2 regions of the Paenibacillus sp. GM1FR genome follow, and region 1 is predicted to be linked to the other one. Evidence: riboswitches for the same ligand, from Rfam matches in the RefSeq annotation. Region 1 holds a riboswitch; the other holds the start of a gene.
What was found. Region 1 has a riboswitch for glycine ahead of gcvT (glycine cleavage system aminomethyltransferase GcvT). Riboswitches for the same ligand answer to the same signal wherever they lie in the genome.
Positions count from the first base shown of each region.

Region 2: it holds a riboswitch for glycine, as region 1 does, so the genes downstream of both, sdaAB (L-serine ammonia-lyase, iron-sulfur-dependent subunit beta) here and gcvT (glycine cleavage system aminomethyltransferase GcvT) in region 1, are expected to answer to the same signal.

Region 1 is NZ_MKZL01000044.1:87,935-95,996, forward strand. It holds gene gcvPB (aminomethyl-transferring glycine dehydrogenase subunit GcvPB) at 1-776, opposite strand, end outside; gene gcvPA (aminomethyl-transferring glycine dehydrogenase subunit GcvPA) at 857-2,212, opposite strand; gene gcvT (glycine cleavage system aminomethyltransferase GcvT) at 2,209-3,345, opposite strand; glycine riboswitch at 3,563-3,663, opposite strand; glycine riboswitch at 3,667-3,789, opposite strand; gene gcvH (glycine cleavage system protein GcvH) at 4,133-4,525, shown strand; gene PAEAM_RS22920 (PTS mannitol transporter subunit IIBC) at 4,945-6,399, shown strand; gene PAEAM_RS22925 (BglG family transcription antiterminator) at 6,438-8,062, shown strand, end outside.
Region 2 is NZ_MKZL01000027.1:15-8,076, reverse strand. It holds gene PAEAM_RS19180 (ABC transporter ATP-binding protein) at 1-387, opposite strand, end outside; gene PAEAM_RS19175 (HAMP domain-containing sensor histidine kinase) at 473-2,002, opposite strand; gene PAEAM_RS19170 (response regulator transcription factor) at 2,029-2,712, opposite strand; gene PAEAM_RS19165 (alpha-glycosidase) at 2,939-4,699, shown strand; gene sdaAA (L-serine ammonia-lyase, iron-sulfur-dependent, subunit alpha) at 4,883-5,860, opposite strand; gene sdaAB (L-serine ammonia-lyase, iron-sulfur-dependent subunit beta) at 5,850-6,539, opposite strand; glycine riboswitch at 6,676-6,812, opposite strand; glycine riboswitch at 6,817-6,941, opposite strand; partial or broken gene PAEAM_RS19150 (collagen-like triple helix repeat-containing protein) at 7,077-8,062, opposite strand, start outside.

The DNA of each region.
Region 1 (8,062 bases):
GAGTTGGCTCCGTCGTAATACAACAAGCCACCAGCCTGGTGTACGATGGATGCAATCTCCTGAATGTCTTTCTCGAACAAACCAAGTGTATTCGGGTTGGTCAGCATCAATGCTGCCGTATCGGAACCAACGGCCGCACGGAGCGCGTCCAGATCGACCAGTCCGTCTGCACGGGACGGAATTGTCACAGTCTCAAATCCTGCAACGGTTGCACTTGCCGGGTTGGTACCATGAGAGGAATCAGGCACGATGACTTTGGTACGTTGTTCGCCACGACCTTCGTGGTAGGCACGAATCATCATAAGTCCAGTCCATTCTCCATGGGCACCAGCGGCTGGTTGCAAGGTCACAGCGTCCATACCTGTCAGACCTGCAAGGTCGTTTTGCAACGTATATAACAGTTCTAGTGCACCTTGAATGCTGGATTCGTGCTGGTACGGATGGATTTTGGCAAAACCGTTATAACGGGCAACATCCTCATTAATCTTTGGATTGTATTTCATCGTACAAGAGCCCAGTGGATAGAATCCGTTATCTACGCCGAAGTTGCGGCGGGACAGAGCGGTATAGTGTCGAATAACATCTACCTCAAACACTTCCGGCAGTGCCGCTGCTTCCGAACGGAGCATTTCCCGGGGAATCAACGTATCGGCAGACTGGCGAGGAACGTCACATTCTGGCAAGGAATAAGCGACACGTCCAGGGCTGCTGAGTTCAAAAATCAATGATTGTTCCGAAGCAGGAGATAAGGTCTGTGCGTTGAATTTTTCTAACACAGATTGAGCCGAAGTGGAGACAGCTGTACTCGCTTCCGATTGTCCTTGTACCGATGTTGTCGTTGTCGTCGTTTCCTGAGTCACAGCGATCCCTCCAATGCTCGTGCGAATTCGTCAATCTCTTCCTTAGTGCGCCGTTCTGTAACAGCAATCAGCATATGTCCGGCAAGCTCCGGATAATCACGTCCAAGTTCGTAGCCACCAATAAAGCCCGCATCCAGCAGTTTCAACTGAAGAGCATTCACGTCTGTTCCTTCAGGAAGTTTAATCACGAATTCATTAAATGTTGGTGCATTAAAAGTAAGGCTAACTCCAGGAATTGCAGTTAATGTATTCAGGGTGTAATGACTCTTTTGCAAATTCAGATCCGCGACATCGATCATACCCAGTTTACCCATGATGGACATATACACAGATGCGCTGAGTGCAAGCAAAGCTTGGTTGGAACAGATGTTGGATGTCGCCTTTTCGCGGCGGATATGCTGTTCACGTGCTTGCAGTGTGAGTACAAAACCACGCTTGCCGTTGCGATCCGTGGTCTGGCCTACGATTCGGCCAGGAATTCGGCGCATATGAGGCTGGGATACAGCGAAATATCCGCATGTTGGACCGCCGAGTGAAGCGGCGATGCCGAGGGGCTGCGCATCACCTACAACGATGTCGGCACCCAGCTTGCCTGGGGCTTCCAGCAGACCCAGCGATAGCGGGTTGGCACTTACAACGAGCAGGCCCTTGTGCGCATGCACGAGGTCGGCAGCCTGCTTCACATTTTCCACGGCACCAAAGAAGTTCGGACTCTGGATCATGACAGCAGCGGTATCGTCGGATATGGCTGCTTGCAGGGCATCCCAATCAGTGACGCCATCCTTATAACCAATCTCGACAATCTCCAGACGGAGTCCGTGCGCATATGCCTGCAATACCTGACGGGCTTCCGGATGAACGGTACGGGATACGATAAGCTGTTTGCGACGTGTTGCTGCTGCGGCGAGATTACCGGCTTCCGCAAAAGCTGTTGCGCCGTCATACATGCTGGCATTGGCTACAGCCATACCGGTTAATTCACAGATGTAGGATTGAAATTCGAAAATGGCCTGTAGTTCACCTTGGCTGATCTCAGGCTGATAAGGTGTGTAGGCAGTGTAAAACTCGGAACGGGAAATGACATGATTGATGACGGAAGGAACATGATGATCATATATGCCTGCGCCGAGGAAGCTGGCGTGTGTTTCAAAATTGGCGTTGGCGCCGGCTTGTTTGGACATGTGACGTGTCAGCGCATATTCATCAAGTTTGGAGGATACGGGCAGCTCGCCCTGATAACGGATCTCCTGCGGAATGTCCTGAAACAGATCCTCCAGCGTATCCACACCGATGGTTGCGAGCATGGCGCTCTGATCTTGCTCAGTCATGGGAATATAACGGTGCTTGCTCATGCTTGATCAGCTCCTTGAGTAGGTGTCTTCGACGTACGTGTCCGTTTATGAAAAGGGGTCTTCGCGACCTCGGCTTTTAGTTTCTTGCCGCGGATCTCAATCTCAAGCGGGGTTCCCAGCGCAGCGTATTTGCTGTCGATGAGGGCAAGCCCCAGATTACGCTTCAATGTAGGTGATTGCGTGCCTGTTGTCACTTCACCAATCTGTACGCCTTCGGCGTAAATCGGATAGTGGGGGCGGGGAATACCGCGCTCCAACACTTCGATGCCGACCAGTTTGCGGGCGGGCCCGTTAGTTTTTTGCTGTAACAAGGCTTCGTGTCCTATAAAAGGTCCGGCATTCAGCTTCACAAACATGCCAACGCCAGCTTCGAGTGGAGAGATAGTTGCCGACAATTCCTGTCCATACAGAGGGAGCTTTGCTTCAAAGCGCAGTGTATCCCGAGCACCGAGGCCTGTCGGTACAAGTCCGTGACCTTCACCGGCTTGCATTAATCCATTCCAGACCACAGCAGCCTGGTCCGCAGGAACATATAGTTCAAAGCCATCTTCACCGGTATATCCGGTACGGGACAACAGTAATTTTACTCCACATACTTCAGCATCCTGCACAAAACGAAACGGTTCAATCGAGCTTACATCCGTATCTGTAACTTTCCCGATAATGTCTACAGCCAGTGGACCTTGCAAGGCGAGCAGCGCCGTTTGCTCCGAATCGTTGGTCATACTTACGCCGGGGATCAAGTGCTCTTGCAGCCACGCCCAATCCTTGTCGATGTTGGAGGCGTTAACCACAAGCATATAATGCTGATCTTCCAGCTTATACACGAGCAGATCATCCACCACACCGCCATTTGGATAACACATCAGGGTGTACTGGGCTTGACCGGGAACCAGCGTGGTCACATCATTGGTCATCATTTGTTGCAAAAAAACTTCAGCCTGCTCACCCTGTACTGTGAATTCGCCCATATGGGATACATCGAACAGTCCCGCGCGCTCGCGTACTGCTTCATGTTCTTTCTGGATTCCGCTAAATTGTACCGGAAGCTCCCAGCCTCCAAAATCAATGCACCGTACGCCTTCGTATTGCTGATACAGTGGGAAGAGTGGTGTTCTAAGCAAATCGGACATCAAATCACCTCGTCATGGGCCGTCAGCCGGCCGGATATACAATCGTGGATCAATGAACCAGGGTGTTTTTAAATTTTCAGCTAGATATTTTCATCACATAAGTATGGTAAGGGCAGCTATGGCAGCGCCGTTCTACATCCTGTTTTTCGTTTTTTGGGAAAAAGGAAAAGGACAGGCCAAAGAATCGGCATGCCAAGTAGCACGCTGTATTCTAAGGCTCTGTCCCTTGTACCTGAGAGTTACCCCGCTGCGTTGCGCAGCAGGTTTCCCCTTGGGTGATCATAACGCCCGCACAGGGCGAATAGATGCTCTCCAGAGTTGCGTCCCGTAAAAGTCCTTTTGCCTGAGAGATTCACCCCCGCTTATCGGTGGTTTACTCCTTCGGCGTTACCTCATGTACATCCCGAATCGGGTGTCACGGGTAATCTCTCCCTTTACATTCATCCGCGGGTATAACATAGTCCAATAAACACATTTACTCCTCTCATTAAAACGTGAATCCACTACTGATGTCAAGAACGATATCATAGATAATTATTTAAAACCGAATATTTAATTTAGTTTTTATTTTATTGTTCGTGTATTTAAAAAGACTACGCTTACTATTCTAATATTCACCAGTATATGAAGAAAGAGTGTAATCCGGTTACAGGATTTAGAGGTGTTCAGCAAATAAATTGTGAGGTATCTTGACATTTGATTCAAAAATGTCATACGCTATGTTCTGGGAAAAAGGTTAAGGTCAAAGAACGCATGTACTCATTAATGAAAAGCGAGGCGGATATCGATGAGCGAATTGAAAAGTGATTTCCTGTACAGTGAAGAGCACGAATGGGTGCAAACCGTAGGGGAGGATACTGTACGTATTGGCATTACCGAGTTCGCGCAGCATCAGCTGGGTGACATTGTGTTTGTGGAATTGCCTGACCTTGAAACCAATGTAAAAGCAGAGGACATCATTGGAACGATCGAATCGGTCAAAACGGTTTCGGACTTGTTCTCTCCCGTCACAGGTTCAATTACTGCAGTCAATGATTCGTTGCAGGACTCCCCTGAACTTGTGAACAGCTCTCCTTACGAGGAAGGCTGGATGATTGAGATCCGTGTTGAGGGAGATCTGACAGCAGCATTGTCTACATTGATGAATGCAGACGCGTATCGGAAACATACGGAAGAATAGTATCAACGAACTTGTACTTATTAACATATATTTTATAATTAAATGATATGAGCTTCATATTGTTTCGACCTGTGTGAGCCGGATGCTTGCACAGGTTTTTTGTGCTTTCCAAGAATGGTTTTGAATGTGGATTGAAGCAGATTGTGGATGTAAATCACCTGATTGGACCAAGCTATAGTTTAGAAAATGATTCTGGAAATGACAAAAGTCATAGGCAAGAAAATCCTTGTGTACCAATGGGTTCAGCCATTATGCATCAAGTAAAACGATTACATAACCTAATGTTGTCATCATTGTTCATGACGAAAGTACGCTTTCATTTCATTGAACAGGAGAGCATTCTCGCTTAGGATTACAGCAGGGGAGAAATGATACCCCTTTCATAAATCATAATCACTTGATCCAAGGAGGATAATACAATGAGTAATTTGGACCAATCGTCCAATTCCAAAGGTGGGCTACGGGTTGGTGTTCAGCGTTTTGGCCGATTCCTGAGTGGTATGGTCATGCCAAATATGGGAGCGTTCATCGCCTGGGGATTAATTACGGCTCTGTTCATTCCAACAGGCTGGTTCCCTAACGAGACACTTGCACAGCTAGTTGATCCGATGATCAAATATTTGCTGCCACTGTTAATTGGTTACACCGGGGGTACGATGGTGCATGGTCAGCGTGGTGGTGTCGTGGGTGCCATTATGACCATCGGGGTCATCGTGGGTAGTGATATTCCGATGTTCCTCGGTGCCATGATTGCCGGACCACTGGCAGCATGGATTATCAAAAAGTTCGATAAATCCATTGAAGGTAAAATTAGAGCCGGATTTGAAATGCTGGTTAACAACTTCTCAGCTGGTATTATTGGCGGGATCTTGGGGATTTTTGCGCTACTGGGCATCGGGCCTGCTGTAGAAGCGATTAGCAAAGTATTATCTGCCGGTGTACAGGGCTTAATGAATCTTGGTTTGCTGCCGCTGGTCAACCTAATCATTGAACCAGGTAAAGTATTGTTCCTGAACAATGCAATCAACCACGGGATTCTTACACCAATTGCAACAGATCAAGCGAGAGAATTAGGGAAATCCGTATTATACATGCTTGAATCAAACCCGGGTCCGGGACTTGGTATCTTACTTGCTTACTGTTTCTTCGGACGCGGAATGGCCAAATCTTCTGCACCGGGTGCCGTAATCATTCATTTCTTCGGGGGAATTCATGAGATCTACTTCCCTTACATTCTGATGAGACCGATTCTGATTCTTGCTGCAATTGCGGGTGGCGTCGCAGGTACATTAACATTCATGCTCACCGGAGCAGGACTTGTTTCAGCACCATCACCGGGTAGTATTATCGCGTATTTCTTCTTAACACCAAAAGGTGGATACCTGCCGATGTTCGCAGGGGTGCTTGTAGCAGCCGTCGTTTCTTTCCTGGTTGCAGCAGTTTTGCTGAAAACGGGTAAACAAAAGGACGAAGATCTAGAGTCCGCATCCAGTCGGATGAAAGACATGAAGAGTCAAGGAACCGTGCCAAACGCTGGTATTACGGCTAATCAACGTGAAGCAGACAGAGCCGCAGATATGGCTTCTTCTACCGTCAAAACAGACGTGAAGAAAATTGTCTTCTCCTGTGATGCAGGCATGGGGTCAAGTGCCATGGGTGCTTCCATTCTACGCAAGAAGATGAAGGCAGAGGGGATTGACGTTACGGTGACCAATACGGCTATCAGTGATATCCCGCCGGATGCAGACGTGGTGATCACACAACAAGTATTGACCGATCGTGCCCGCTCCGTTGCGCCGAACGCAGAACATATATCCATCGACAACTTCCTAAAAAGCCCGGAATACGATGCGCTCGTTGAACGTCTGAAGTAATTGCACGCATTTGTTTTCCCTGAGCCGGAGGCTGAGATATGAGTATTACCAAAAGACAACGTGAAATCGTGGAGTTCCTGCTGGAGCATCCACATGAAGTCACTGCCGGCGAAATCGCCGTTGAAGTAAAGGTCAGTACCCGAACGGTTCACCGGGAGCTGCAAATGATTGAACAATGGCTTGAACCTTTGGGCATGAAGCTGGAAAAAAAATCAGGAACCGGTATCCGAATCGATGCCAGTTCCGATGATCTGGCTGTATTGCGCCAGCAACTAGAGGGTAAAGAATATGTAGAGTTTACGCCAGAAGAGCGTAAGCTCTTCATGCTTTGCATCCTGCTGGATGAACCGGAGCCTGTAAAGTTACTCGCCTTGGCTTCGGATCTGAAAGTGACCGTATCAACCGTAACCACTGATCTGGACGATCTGGAGTCACGGATTCGTCAGGCGGGACTAAAGCTGGTTCGCAGACGTGGATATGGCGTCAAGATTAAAGGAAGTGAGACGATTCATCGCACAGCCATAGCTGCACTTGCTCTCGAATTTTTGGATGAATCCGACCTGTTCGGAAGACAACCTGAACAAGGGGGCTCCATCGTAAACCAAAAATTGTTGGATATGATTGGACATGGTGATGTACTTACGGTCGAAAATGCGTTATGGCAACCAGATATCGAATGGCTGGAGAACATCCCGGAACGCCAATACATGAAGTTGCTGATTCAATTATCCGTAGCGGTTGTACGTATTCGTAAAGGCTTTGGCATTGGCCGTATACCTCCCCTGGAGAACAAGGGAGATGAAGTCGCAGAGCAGGATGAGATGAAGGTTCCACCTTATATGGCTTCCCGCTTGTGTGGTGTGTTATCGACCCAGCTGGGGCTGACATTCTCCCAAGATGAGCAAGCTTATTTTCACAGACTATTAGTTGAGACAGAGCAGCGGATTCATTCTTCGCGGCTGTTGCCAATAGACGATTTGATTTTACTGGACAGGGTACATTCACTGATTGATCAGATGCAGGCGAGAACGCATTACGCCTTTCATGAGGATCGTTTGCTTCGTGAAGGTCTGCTTGGTCATATGCAACCTGTCATGGAGCGAATTGAAGGACAACAGATGATTCGTAATCCGCTACTGCAGCAGATTCGTAAGGATTATGATTCACTTTTTGAAGATGTCAAAAAATCTGTAGGGCAAGCTTGGCCAGGCACAGACGTTCCGGATGAGGAAATTGGTTTCTTGGTCATGCATTTTGGGGCTTCCATCGAGAGGTTACGTGCATTGAAACGGGAGATCAGGGCGATCATCGTGTGTACAAGCGGAATTGGATCATCACGTATGCTCTCCAGCCGACTGTCCAAGGAGATTCCCGAGATTCGGATCATGGACAGCGTGTCCTGGTATGAAGCTGCCCGGATGCCTACAGATCAATATGATCTGGTGTTATCCACTGTTGATCTGCCGATGGATGAGCATCAGTATTACAAAGTGAGTCCACTGCTTACGGCAGAAGAGAGCGAACGTCTGCGTCATTTTATCCGAACAACAACATTACAACGACAGCATAATAAACCCCGTGAAGCAGAGGTTCAGACGACAAGTCGTTACTCCGACCCGGATGGACTGGAAGCTATTTTAGTTGAAATCGTCCGAATTATTGG
Region 2 (8,062 bases), on a different contig from region 1:
TGAACGTTTGGCATCCTTGGTCAGATCTACAATGGACAGCACTTCAGCAATTCTGGATTTTGGTACATTGATGATGCGGCGCAAAGTTTCCAGATTCTCTACTGCGTTCAGATGGCCGTAATAGGACGGGTATTCGACCAAGGAACCCACACGGCGCAAAATATCCATGCGATCCTTGCGGATATCCTTGTCGAAGACACGGATCACACCTTTGGTTGGTTTAATCAAGCCGAGAAGCATGCGAATCGTTGTTGTTTTGCCGGCGCCGTTGGGACCGAGGAAGCCGTAGATATCTCCCTTTTTAATATGCAGATCAAGTTCACGGACCGCTGCACGGTCCCGGTATGTTTTCCATAGATTAGCCGTTTGAATAATATTTTCACTCACTGTATGATCACCTCAGAACTATCGTAACCTTCCAAGGTTAAAGCCAAAGTAGTCTCTAGTTTAAGTTTAGTTTAAAAAAGCTAATTCAGCGGTTTGTTGTTTCCCTGTTTCCCTTACCACTGTAGATATATGTCTGGACACCCGTATCGGAACTTTCTACCCGCTTGCGCAGACCCATCTCACGAATCAACAGGTCTACAATGGATAAGCCTAGACCTGTGCCTTTTGTGTCGGAATTCTGTTGCATTCCCGGACCCCGATCCTGAATAACGATGGCCGTCTCACCCTGAATCTCCTGAGTAGATATACCAATATATTTCCCGTTGGCGGCATGACGGATCACGTTTTGGAACAAATTATCAAGAATACGGCGCATGCCCTGTTCATCCATATGCCAAATCAACGGTTCCTCTGGCAGGTCAATATCAATATCGAATTGCTCTTTCTCCCAGACCGGGTACCAGGCGGCCGCCGTTTCCCTGACGATCCGAAGTATATCTTTCTCTTCCAGCTTCAGTGTATATTTCCCACTTGTGAGCAAATTGTAGGATAACATGTTGTCAATGAGCCCGCCGAGGTCCTCCATCTTTGCTTCCATGCGATGTAATGAACGGTCACCTTGCTCGCTCAGCTCTTCCTTGTGCAAAGCATGCATATGTCCACGAATCACCGTTAGCGGGGTGCGCAGATCATGGGAAAGCCCTGCAATGAGACGTTTGCGCAATTGTTCTTCTTCGCGTTCACGGTGGCGGCTGTCGGACAGTTGATGCACCATCTGATTGAAGGATTCCTCTAGTTGACCAATCTCGTCTGTCCGGCGGATATCTACCGGAAGCGGGAGACCTTCCTTGCCTGTGGTCATCATGGCCGTCTGCAACCGAATAAGTCGTTTGCGAATGCGTGCGAAGAAGAGAATCGACATAATGATAAAGATCAGAAAGATGAGGGTCATTACGATACCAAGATACAAGAGTTCCATCGGCCAGTTACTCTGATTCATTTGCAGAAGTGACCGTGGCACTTCAATGATCATGAATCCCTGTCCTTTGTCCTGCTCAGCTCCGCCAATATATGCAACTACGGTCAGTGGATCGCGAAAAGAAGCTTCTTTCATGAATTGCACCGTATTGTTTACATTCCATAAGGCTGGAATTCGGGTCTCTGCCGTTTGCCCGGAATCCAGTGACCATCTCAATGTCGTGTCTGTCCTGCCATCCGGCGACGTGGATTTCAGAAGCGTTACATCTTCACTACCGAGAATAAAGAGGGTCTCACCGCTCGCTTTCACACGATACATGGAAGCTTTGGGATACGAGCCATGTAATTGCTCCAACCGGGCCTTAATCTCTTCATCCGAAGCACCATCCAGGTTCTTCGCTTCATGTGACCAGAGGTTACTGATCTTAGTAACATCACCGTAAGGCGCGGCGTGGTTCATATTCGTGTCCGTGTTATTCACTACAACAATATATATAACGGATATGATCGGAAGTACAACGGGCACAAATAATACAGCCGCCAAGATCAGGAGGATGTATCTGGACATCAAGGACCGCCCAAAGCGAAGCTTGCGCCGCCCGGATTGCTTTTGCTCCATGCTTCGTTCTCCCTTCATGATCTTCCGTTCTCTGAACAACCGAATCATGGCTTCTTCACACGATATCCCACACCACGGACCGTCTGAATAACTACAGGATTGGCCGGATCAAGCTCCAGCTTTTCGCGTAGATGTCGAATATGTACCATTAAAGTTTTGTCCCCATCCAGATAGGGCTCGTTCCAGACGGCTTCATAGATCTGCTCTTTGGTTCGAATCATGCCCATATGTCGTAGCAGGTAGGCGAAGATGTGGAACTGTTTTCCCGATAAAATAATCTCATCTCCCGTCTCCTCATTGACGATCCGGTTGTCCTTCTCATAGATGGAGAGATGATCCAGCTTCAGGGCTGTATCCGATGAGACCGCTGTTCCTGCCTTACGCAGTTGTACTTCAATCCGGGCAGCCAGTTCATCGGGGTGAAATGGTTTGGTCACATAGTCATCGGCAAAATCAAGACCGTGCAACTTATCGTCAATGGACGTTCTGGCCGAGAGCATGACAATGGGCACGGCGGGATGTTCTTTTTTCAGTCGCTGGCCCACCGTAAATCCATCCAGCCCAGGCAGCATGACATCAAGAATAATGAGTGAACAACCGACAGCAGCCTCCGCTGCACCTTCACCACTGCCGAGCCATACCACCTCATAACCGCGCTCCTCCAGATCGGCTCTGACCCAAGTCGCAATTTCCGTATCGTCTTCAATATATAACAGTTTGGTTTTCATCCGAATATTCGTTTCCTTTCTGCCCCCATTGGGTTAATGATATATCTGAACATCTTCATGATAAAAGCTGTCTATAACATATGGATTCATGTCTTGTTGAAACAATGTTGAAGCCTTTACGTTACCACACATGCTAATTATAGCTTATCCATTACCTTGGGTAACGTCATATCCATCAAGTCTACCAAGTACATACTAGTTCTACACCTGACGGGAGGAAATCATTATGTTGCTGGAAGCTATTTATCATCAACCGAAACGAAACTGGGCCTATGCCTATGACCAAGATACAATCCATCTGCGCCTGCGTGCCAAAAAGAATGATCTGACCGAGGTACATGCCCTGACCGGGGATAAATATGCGTGGGATGCAACCAAAGCGCTGGTTCCCTTAACAAAGTTCACCTCTGACTCCATGTTCGATTACTTCGAGGGTGAGGTGAAACCTCCCTACCACCGACTGAAATACTCTTTTCTGCTCAAAAACGGAGACGAACAGATCTGGATGACCGAGACGGACTTCCAGGAAAAAGAACCGGACGATCCGGGTCGTATGTTCCAGTTCCCTTATATTCATGCTGGAGCTGTATTCACACCCCCTGCATGGGTTAAGGATGCAGTGTTCTATCAGATTTTCCCTGAACGATTCGCCAACGGCAACCCGGATATTAGTCCGGAAAAGGTAGAGCCGTGGGGTGGTGAGCCGACACCTTTCAATTTCTTCGGCGGTGACCTTCAGGGCGTAATCGACCATCTGGATTACATCAGCGATCTTGGCATTAATGCGATCTACTTCACCCCCATCTTTGAAGCCACCACCAATCACAAATACGATACCGAAGACTACCTGCGGGTAGACCGGCACTTTGGTGACGCAGATACCGTGAAACGACTGGTCGAGCTGTGCCATGCACGCGGAATTCGCGTACTTCTGGATGCTGTGTTCAACCATTCCGGGAAGACATTTGCGCCGTTTGTAGATGTACAGAAGAACGGAGAACAATCCAAATATAAGGACTGGTTCCATGTACATGAATACCCGCTGGACGTGAAGGACGGCATTCCTACGTATGAGACCTTCGGATTCGAAGCGCATATGCCAAAGCTGAATACGGAGAATGCTGAGGTTAAGGCCTATCTGCTGGAGGTTGCCGAGTATTGGATCAAGGAAGTAGGTGCGGACGGATGGCGGCTGGATGTGGCAGACGAAGTGGACGATGCATTCTGGCGTGATTTCCGCCGTGTAGTCAAAGCGGCTAATCCGGATGCCTATATTCTGGGCGAAGTATGGAACGAGTCTTCCTCCTGGCTGCAAGGCGACCAGTTCGATGCGTCCATGAACTATCCGTTTACCGATGCCGTGAATGCATTCTTTGTGAAAAATACGATGCACGCCGAACAGTTCGCAAACTCCATCGGGCGACAGTTATCCCGTTATCCGCTTCAGGCCAGCGAAGTGGCGTTTAACTTGCTGGACAGCCACGATACCACGCGGCTGCTCACGCTGTGTGAAGGCGACCAGCGCAAGATGAAGCTGGCTGCGTTATTCCAGTTCAGTTACATGGGTGCTCCGTGCATCTATTACGGAGACGAGATTGGCATGGATGGCGAACATGATCCGGGTTGCCGTAAATGCATGGAATGGGATGAAGCAAAGCAGGACCGAGAGCTGTTCGACTTTTATCAGAAGCTGATCTCCCTGCGTCATGCTCATCCTGCCCTGCGTGCAGAAGGCACCGTTCGTTTCCTGCAGGCTCGTCATGATGGCAGCCAACTGGTATTTGAACGGCAAAATGAGGAGGAACGCATTCTGGTTCTGTTCAATCGATCAGAAGAGACGGCTATTGTCGAGCTGGAGGCTGGTGACGAGGAATGGACCGAGTTATTCGGCGGAAACCATCGTACTGCCAAGGAAGATGGCGTACTCGCCATTGAATTGCCCGCGTATGGATATGCCGTACTGAGTACGGCTGTGAGCCAGAACTAGAGTCATAATACACATTCATCTGAAGTCAAATATAAGTATCCTAACTTCGCTTCATCTGGTAGCATAAAACAAGCGTCCTGCATAACCCGGATTCGGGTTCGCGGACGCTTGTTTTTGTATTTTTGTATTCGCCGTTATACATCATAATGTCACTGATTTATATATCGGTGGTCCCGGTTCAGCTTAAACCTGAGTACCCTTGTCCACTTGAGCATTGTCCGCCCCACTTGTAGTTGTGTCAGAATCCGCTGGTTTCGACTCCTGCTCAGGCTCGGCACGCTTTGCCTTTGGTTTAGCCAGCTTTTGCATCATTTTGCGGCCTGTTGGCGTCTGGGCCAACCCGCCTTGGGCTGTCTCCCGATGGCGGCTCGGCATCGCACTGCCTACTTCCAGCATGACATCGATGACTTCGTCTGACGGAATGGCACTACGCACTCCGGCCAGGGCCATGTCAGCCGCAGCCAGCGCCGTAACTGCACCCAGTCCATTACGGACGATGCACGGGATTTCAACAAGGCCTGCGACCGGATCGCAGATAAGGCCCAGTGTATTTTTTAACGCCAAACCAACGGCATGAACAACCTGTTCCGGTGTACCTCCACGCAGTTCAACCATGGCACCCGCAGCCATGCCAATAGCGGAACCCACTTCCGCCTGACAGCCACCTTCGGCACCGGAGATAAATGAATTGTTGGCAATAACATAACCAATCGCCCCCGCACAGAACAACCCGTTCACCAAATGTTCGTCCGTCCAGCCAAACCGCTCCTGTGAGCTAATAAACACACCCGGGATAATGCCGCAGGAACCGGCTGTTGGTGTTGCCACGATCCGGCCCATGGAGGCATTCACTTCAGATACACACAGGGCATACGCCATGGCAAGTGCGGAAGCATCTCCCGAGCAAGTCTCACCCTTGCGAATGTACTCAGCCATTTTTTTGCCGTCTCCACCTGTTAATCCACTGCGTGATGTCGTATCTTCCGTTAACCCTTTGCGTACCGCTTCCTTCATCACCTGATAATATTCAGACATCTGCTTCACAACATCCGCTTCCGGTGTATTGGTCTCCTGAACCTGCTCCTCGATCATCAGCTGAGCAATGGTTTTGGATTCTGCTGTACAGATCGTATTCAGTTCGTGCAAATGTTTAAACCGCATCCGAATCAACTCCTCTCTTCAAATCAATGACACGAATGTCCAATACATGGTCCAGCTCCCTTAGACGCTTGAGCATATCAGGATTAGGCACACCATCCATTTCCATCGCGGTAAGCGCTTCGCCATCACGGGCTTTCCGGTCCACCTGCATATACCCGATGTTAACCCCGGATGAACTGATCGTGGACGTTACCGATGCAAGCACCCCTGCTTTGTCCGCATGTCGCAGAACAAGTGTTGGAAACTCACCACTAATCTGAACACGAAAATCATTCATCGAATGCACGGATACGCTTCCACCACCAATGGATGCACCGATTAAGGAGCAGGCACGTTCTCCATGCCACAACTCAATTTTGACCGTATTTGGATGAGGAGCAGGTAGGCCACTTGTATAAAACTCAACCTCCATGCCCGCTTCCTCTGCGTATTGCTCTGCATCCGGGATACGCGGATCGTCTGTGACATAATCCAGCAGACCACCGATCAGTGCCAAATCTGTTCCGTGCCCCTGATACGTATCTGCAAATGAACCGTACAGCGTCAGCCGGGCACGATCTGGCGTACATCCCAGCCACTGACGAGCAATTCTTCCTAACCTTGCCGCACCAGCTGTATGTGAACTTGAAGGCCCCGTCATCGATGGACCAATAATTGAGAAAACATCTTTAAATCGCACTTGTAACCCTCCATTATTAATCATGATTCATATTTGTAAAATGTATTCGTCATTTCGATCCAGGAGTTTCACCACAATGTCCCTTATTTAGATATGATGACATCAAAAAAGGACAGAAGAAGGCCTTAGGCCCTCTCTCTGTCCTCGATACCTGAGAGTTTCACGATCAGCAGTGTCTCACGACAAGGGTGAACTGCCTGCGATTACAGACAAGTTCACCGGGCTGACTGATCATATACCCCTTGGGTGGCGCAGTTCGCGCACTCTCCAGAGTTGCGTCCAACGATGGTACATTTACCTGAGAGATTAACCACTGCGCCGGGTGCACAGCAGCTTGCTCCTTCGGTGCCTGAACACTAGCCATTGTGCTCGGCTAATCCAGGTCTCTCCCGCTCGTTATCATCCGCTGTATTTATTTTAATTCGATTCGAATTGGTACATTTCTAAATTTTTGATCAAGTATACCCATAGAGTAATGCACAATATCATATATGTCAACAAAAGTAACGTGTAATTACCATAAGTCCGATGTCTATTTTAACTGAAGCGAATAGCATTAATATTTCTCACTTCCGCTGAGGCACTCGTGACGTTACTAGTTGTCGTAAATTCAATACTTACTGTATATACGTTAGTAGTTGTTGCAGGAGCAGTATCCACGTAGGTGTTGGAAGAAAGAAACCTCAACGTTCCCGAAGCATTACCGGTTCGTGAGAGCTGCAATTGATTAATTAGAACTCCGTTACGTCTCAGGTTAACGTTATATGCGATACTCCAGTTAGACCCTACAACTACCGCTACTTGTGTACTATTATCGATTTTCACGCGTTGACCTGCCACCACGGGTACATTAAGTGTCTGAATGGTCGTTTCACCGGTCAATGGAAGAGCCAATGCCGCTGTCTGACTGTTAGCAAACAAGGAAGAATCCGCAGGGGCAGAAGCTGCTGTCGATCCAGTAGCTCCTGTTGCGCCAGTGGCTCCGGTCGTTCCCGTTGCTCCCGTTACACCAGCCGTCCCGGTTGTTCCCGTCGCACCTGTCGCACCTGTAGCCCCAGTGACTCCGGTCGCTCCCGTTGCTCCCGTTACACCAGCCGTCCCGGTTGTTCCGGTTACGCCTGTTGCACCTGTAACCCCTGTGACTCCGGTCGCTCCCGTTGCTCCCGTTACACCAGCCGTCCCGGTTGTTCCGGTTACGCCTGTGGCACCTGTAACCCCTGTGACTCCGGTCGCTCCCGTTGCTCCCGTTACTCCGGACGTCCCGGTTGTTCCGGTTACGCCTGTGGCACCTGTAACCCCTGTGACTCCGGTCGCTCCCGTTGCTCCCGTTACTCCGGACGTCCCGGTTGTTCCGGTTACGCCTGTCGCACCTGTAACCCCAGTGACTCCGGTCGCTCCCGTTGCTCCCGTTACACCAGCCGTCCCGGTTGTTCCGGTTACGCCTGTCGCACCTGTAACCCCTGTGACTCCGGTCGCTCCCGTTGCTCCCGTTACTCCGGACGTCCCGGTTGTTCCGGTTACGC